2 regions of the Colwellia sp. MB02u-9 genome follow, and region 2 is predicted to be linked to the other one. Evidence: predicted binding sites of a transcription regulator. Region 2 holds the regulator's gene; the other holds the start of a gene.
The links. Region 2 encodes LexA, which represses DNA repair genes until DNA is damaged. Its sites were predicted from a motif close to TACTGTATNNNNATACAGTA; they were not measured.
Positions count from the first base shown of each region.

Region 1: a site for LexA is predicted at 1,195-1,214, ahead of ruvA (Holliday junction branch migration protein RuvA). Genes of this name have one in related genera too.

Region 1 is NZ_JACGVF010000093.1:7,982-11,410, reverse strand. It holds gene aspS (aspartate--tRNA ligase) at 1-457, shown strand, start outside; gene ruvC (crossover junction endodeoxyribonuclease RuvC) at 604-1,131, shown strand; gene ruvA (Holliday junction branch migration protein RuvA) at 1,256-1,873, shown strand; gene ruvB (Holliday junction branch migration DNA helicase RuvB) at 1,977-2,981, shown strand.
Region 2 is NZ_JACGVF010000090.1:25,636-29,064, forward strand. It holds gene coxB (cytochrome c oxidase subunit II) at 1-1,189, opposite strand, end outside; gene lexA (transcriptional repressor LexA) at 1,776-2,390, opposite strand; gene H4J65_RS06695 (hypothetical protein) at 2,674-2,976, shown strand; gene oxyR (DNA-binding transcriptional regulator OxyR) at 3,255-3,429, shown strand, end outside.

The DNA of each region.
Region 1 (3,429 bases), on a different contig from region 2:
GCATGCTATTCATCATCCGTTTACCGCGCCAACCAATTTAACCGCTGCTGAATTAGAAGCAAATCCAGTGGGTGCTTTGTCTGATGCCTATGACATGGTGCTTAATGGCTGTGAATTAGGTGGTGGTTCAGTGCGTATTCATAATCAAGATATGCAAGCCGCTGTATTTCGCATTCTCGGTATTAGCGATGAAGAAGCGCAAGAAAAGTTTGGTTTCTTACTAGAAGCATTACAATACGGCGCGCCACCACATGCCGGTTTAGCCTTTGGTTTAGACCGTTTAGTGATGCTGATGACTGGAGCTAGTTCAATTCGTGATGTGATGGCATTCCCGAAAACAACAACTGCGGCGTGTCCGTTAACTAATGCGCCAGGTCATGCAAACCCAGCACAACTGGCTGAATTAGGCATTGCTTGTTTGGCAAAAGAAACTGATACTGAGCCAAAAGCAGAATAACGTCGGTTAGAAAAATTTTAACGTGATTAAGCGTTAATGTTAAAACAATTAAAACGCACGAATTAATGCTACTTAGGCCTTATTCGTGCGTTTTTTTTCAATAGTATTATTTTTAAAGTTAACGCTTTTATTAAGGTAAATGACGAGTGAGTATTATTTTAGGTATTGACCCAGGGTCACGTTTAACCGGCTATGGCGTCATTAAACAATCGGGCCGTAATTTTACCTATTTAGGCAGTGGTTGTATTAAAGCCACAGCGGCAGGTGAAGATTTAGGTATGCGCTTGCAAACAATTTTTGCTGGCGTTAGTGAGCTTATCTTGCAATTTCAACCTGACATGTTTGCTATTGAGCAAGTCTTTATGGCGAAAAATCCTGATTCTGCATTAAAGTTAGGCCAAGCCAGAGGTGCGGCTATTGTTGCGGCGACGAACAATGGTTTAACGATTGCAGAATACTCTGCTAGACAAATTAAGCAATCGGTTGTGGGTACAGGTGCGGCAGATAAAACGCAAGTGCAACATATGGTTAAAACTATTTTGAAATTACCGGGCACACCTCAAGCTGATGCCGCCGATGCACTGGCCGTTGCACTTTGTCATGCGCACAGTCACGACTCGATCAGTAAACTCTCAGGCCAAGCCACTAAAACAGTACGTGGACGCTTACGCTAATAGCTATTTGTTTAGTATTATCGTTATTTGTGCACCGCTTTAAATAATTCAGGGCGTAAACTTTACTGTATAAATATCTAGTGGTATGGTGTTGTCATATAGTATATCAAGCAAAGGTTAAGCCGTGATTGGACGTTTACGTGGCATATTAATAGAAAAAATGGCCCCCGAAATTTTAATTGAATGTAATGGTGTTGGTTATGAAGTGACAATGCCAATGACCAGCATTTATGCCCTTGGCGAGGTTAATCAAGAAGCGACTTTATATACCCACTTTGTGGTACGCGAAGATGCACAATTACTTTATGGCTTTGCTAATAAAGTGGAGCGTAAACTGTTTCGCTTACTGATCAAGGTTAATGGGGTTGGGCCTAAATTAGGCTTGGCTATTTTGTCAGGCATGTCTGCCGATCAATTTGTCAGTTGTGTTATACATGACGATTTAACCACCATAGTGAAAATACCCGGTGTTGGCAAAAAAACAGCGGAACGCTTGTTGATTGAAATGCGCGATAGATTAAAAGATTGGCAAACTGACAGTAGTGATGCTTTGGTGCACATGATGCCAACGGATGTTAATCAAGCGAATGCCTTTATCAGTGATAGTAAAGGCGATGCTATTAACGCCTTAGTTTCTTTAGGGTATAGTCAACTACAAGCAGACAAAGCAGTTAAATCAGCTTTTCATCCTGACAAAAGTAGCGAAGACTTGATCCGTGGTGCCTTAAAAGCCATGTTATAAATATTAATCACTTCGCCATATCGACGATAACAAGTTTGGGCCAAAGGTAAATGACGATAAAATTTTTCAATGAGTTTTCAATGAATTTTTCAATGAGTAATACATGATAGAAGCAGACAGATTAATTGAACCCGTAGCCACCCGTGAAGATGAAACGGTTGACCGAGCTATTAGGCCTAAAATGTTGTCCGACTATACTGGGCAGGCTCATGTAAAGTCTCAAATGGAAATTTTCATTGCGGCGGCTTTGAAAAGACGAGAGCCGCTTGACCATTTGTTAATTTTTGGTCCACCGGGTTTAGGTAAAACCACCTTAGCCAATATCGTCGCCAATGAAATGGGCGTCAGTGTTCGGGCTACCTCAGGTCCGGTATTGGAAAAAGCCGGTGATTTGGCGGCATTACTGACTAACCTTGAAGAAAATGATGTCTTGTTTATCGATGAAATTCATCGTTTAAGTCCTGTGGTAGAAGAAATTCTTTACCCAGCAATGGAAGATTATCAGTTAGATATTATGATCGGCGAAGGGCCAGCAGCCCGCTCTATAAAACTTGATTTACCGCCCTTTACCTTAATTGGTGCAACAACTCGCGCAGGCGCGTTAACCTCACCACTTCGCGATCGTTTCGGGATAGTGCAACGGCTAGAATTTTATAACACGCAAGAGTTAACCGAAATTGTCATGCGTTCAGCACATTTCTTAGATTTAGACATTGCTCAAGCGGGAGCATTTGAAGTCGCAAGGCGTTCTCGTGGTACACCGCGCATTGCTAATCGCTTATTACGCAGAGTCAGAGATTACGCGGATGTAAAAACTGACGGTATAGTCAGTAAAGCAACCGCTGCCAGTGCCTTAGATATGTTAGAGGTAGATAATGAAGGTTTCGATTTAATGGACCGGAAATTATTGGAAGCGATCATTGATAAATTTGCCGGCGGCCCCGTTGGTCTTGATAACATTGCCGCTGCCATTGGCGAAGAACGTGAAACCATTGAAGATGTACTAGAGCCTTTTTTAATCCAGCAAGGTTTTTTACAACGCACACCGCGCGGGCGAATTGCTACAAGTAGAGCTTATCTACACTTTGGCTTAGACTTTCCAAGTTAACTGCTAAGTTTTTACCGTTATAAAAAGCACCTTAGGGTGCTTTTTTTGTTCAGGATGAACGGTATGGCGTGGTCACATGGATGTGAAAGAACGTCGATGTTTATTCTTTGAATTTTAAGTAAAAAAAAGCCCACATAAATCTATGTGGGCCAACTTAAAATATAAGCTGCTAAAAGGAAATGGGGATCCTAGAAAATATATAACAGAGAAAGGTAACAACACCTATCAAAACATTTGTGGGCTAAGATGAAAAATGTAAAAAACAAAATTCGTGCGCTAGCTCAAACAACAAGGCTATTCTAGTCCGATGAGTTGAGCAACACAAACAAAAATAATTTATGTTAATCATTAGGAAAACTAATGCGAAATAAATTATAGTAATCTTGCATTAATATAGGGAGAGCAACCATTTACAGTCGCTGATCAGTAATGATTTTTTATAATATTA
Region 2 (3,429 bases):
CTTGTTCTTTAACGTCTTCAACCGCTTGCTCAACCGTATCTGAGGTACTTGCACCACTAACCGCTTGCACGTCAGCCGCTTGAACAGCTTCACCGGTATTGTTACCCCAAGCATTACGCTCATAAGTTACAACCGCCGCGATTTCTTTTAAGCTTAATTGCTTACCATAAGCTTGCATACCGGTACCTGCTTTACCATTAACGACAATATCTATATGCGCGCTAGCAGGACCCGTTGTGGCAATAGCACTGCCTTTAAGAGCTGGAAATGCGGGTGGTAAACCTTGTCCACTGACTTGGTGACACGCTGCGCAGTAAGCGGTATAGGTTGTTTCGCCCAGTTGCATTAATTCGTCCATTGAAGCCGAAGCATTTAACGACGCCGCTTCAGCAGCTGCTGCATTGGCTTTCATTTGCTTTTGCTCATCAAGCCAAATGGCGTAATCGGCTTCAGACTTAACTTCAACCACTATCGGCATAAAGCCGTGGTCTTTGCCACACAACTCAGCACATTGGCCACGATAAACACCGGGTTCATCTACCTTGGTCCAAGCTTCATTAATAAAGCCTGGGTTAGCATCTTGTTTTACCGCAAATGCCGGTACCCACCAAGCATGGATAACATCATCAGAAGTAATAACAAAACGCACTTTTTTATTGGTTGGAATAACCAAAGGACGATCAACTTCTAACAGGTAATGTTCACCTTTTTCTGCTGAGGTACCATCTTGGTTTTCGTATTGTTCACGCGGGGTAGAAAGCACTGAATAAAACTCAAGGTCTTGATCAAAATATTTATAATGCCATTTCCACTGAGAACCCGTTACTTGAATGGTTAAGTCCGCATCATCGTTATTTTCCATATCGATAAGCGTAATAGTGGCAGGAAAAGCCATAGCAATTAGAATAACGACAGGGATCGCCGTCCAAAGAATTTCAACTTTTGTGCTTTCATGAAAGGTTGCTGGTTTGAAACCTTTTGATTTACGGTGAAACACCATAGACCAAAACATTGCACCAAAGACCACAATACCAATACCAGTACAGATATACAGCACCAGCATATGTAAATCATATACGTCTCTACTAACCTCAGTAACACCTTTGGTTAGGTTCAGCGACATATCTGCCCACACTGAACTAGACAACAAGCCCCCTAGCAACAGCAAACCTAGGTTACGTCTTTTCACACGACATCTCCTTCACCTTTAATTTAGGCCAAATAACGTATTTTCATTATGAAAACCGGCTAGTTAGCGCATACATTTATTATTATTTAAGTGACGCATTAATCAACAGTTGTCAATTGCGCCCTATTGTTTTTTTTGTACGTTTTCCAGACTAGAATTACTTAAAACTTGATAGGGGTCAATTTTTAATTTCAAAAGCATGATAAATAAAAACCAGTAAATACAATAGAGTAAAAGCCCTAAACCGGACGATAAGTAGATTTTTAAAAGGATGGCTGCAATGTTCATGTTTTGTTCAAAGCCTGTTTTTCATGCTGAATAATAAATAATCAACACAGAAATTTGCTGTATAAAAAGCAAGCTATTAGCGGTATTTATTGCCGAACAGAAGGATAGCTCTAACCAAAAAAATTTAGCTACATATTAGGTAGATAAATGGTTATCAAGCATGTGGAATACGCAGATTTTAACACCTTGAATTAAACCAAGTGATAGTTAAATCTGCGAAATATAATTTAGGAAAAAATAGTGTAGGAAAATCTAGTTTAGCTAAGTATTAGCATTTATGAAGTAAATGAAACGTGAACTACATCCAATCAGCCGCGCGAATAACACCAACGGCTAGGCCTTCGATATTAAATTGCTGAGACTTTAAATCGACCTTAATCGGTGCAAAATCTTCATTTTCAGCATGTAAATAAACCACATTGCCCTCACGTTTAAAACGCTTAACGGTAACATCGTCTTCTACACGAGCAACAATCACTTGACCATTTTGCACGTCGGTTGTTTGATGAACGGCCAACAAGTCGCCATCCATAATGCCGATATCTTTCATGCTCTCGCCATTAACACGCAATAAATAATCAGCCGGAGGATGAAATAAATTGCCATCAACTTTGTAATGCTGCTCAACATGTTCTTGTGCCAAAATAGGCTCACCGGCTGCCACACGGCCAATAAGTGGCAAACCATCTTCAGCGATAAACTCTTGTGCAAGACGAATACCACGCGATGTGCCAGGTAGCATTTCAATATAGCCTTTCTTCGCTAGCGCTTTTAAATGTTCTTCTGCTGCATTGGCCGACTTAAAACCAAAACAAGTAGCAATTTCGGCACGCGTTGGTGGCATACCCGTATCAGAAATTTTTTCTCGGATCAGATCAAAAATCTGCTGTTGTCTGGGTGTTAAAGGGCGCATAGTTGTTCCTTAAGCTACTTAAGAGCAAGCCTGTATTTTTACACAGTATTACTGTTATTGTATACAGGCTGTAAATAAACGCAAGAAAATAATCAGTCGCCTTTGCTAGTTTGGGTTTTAGTTGCAATTAGTGATGCTAGCAAAAAATTAAGTGCTCAAGCCATATTGTTGTAAAGCGGCTTTCTCGATTAAGGTCATTAAAAATACCCATAAATATAACTATTAACCTTGCTTAAACAGCAGGTATATAGGTAAATCAACCTTAGAAGGTGAATGGAAAATAATGAATAAACACGAATATTTAGATTGTTGCCAAGCACAGTTGCTAAAAGTTTTTAGCCTCGCAAAAAATCATAAAAAAGATGATAAGCAAAAATTCAGAGTTGAAGGCTTTATCCATGCGGGTAAAGCGTTAGGCGTTATATCTCATGTAGAGGCTGTCGATGTTATTGCGCGAGCTCACTTTCAGGTATTTGGTGAAAGTATTGAGTCTCGCCAAAATAGAAAAGCGAGCTTAAAAGAAGCGGTTGCCAAAGGTGATGAAAATTTTATTAACATTCCAGCTTATGAGCGATCAAAGCTGTAATGCTTCAATTTCCCTCAACTTCTTAACTCTTCAAGATTTCAAGATTTCAAGATTTCAAAGTACCCTAAGTCATTTTAAACAACGGCTTAAATGTGCAGTGATGCAATAAGCGCCTCAATTAACCACGTCGTTAGCAAGTTTTAGCCTTTGCAAACATGGTTTAGTCTGGGTATTAACGCTTCAGTGCAGGCTTTGCTTTTCAATATGCTAGCTAAACTCAGTACCTTAAGCTAACATAAATTTAGCTATTAACTACCTTATATCAATAGATTTAAACTATGATAAAAATTCGTGATTTAGAATATCTAACCGCCATTGCCGAATATAAGCATTTTGGCCATGCCGCTGAGGCTTGCTTTGTTAGTCAACCAACGCTAAGTGGTCAAATTCAAAAACTAGAACAACGCCTTAAGCTAACCTTAATTGAACGCCAACCGCGCAATGTTATGCTAA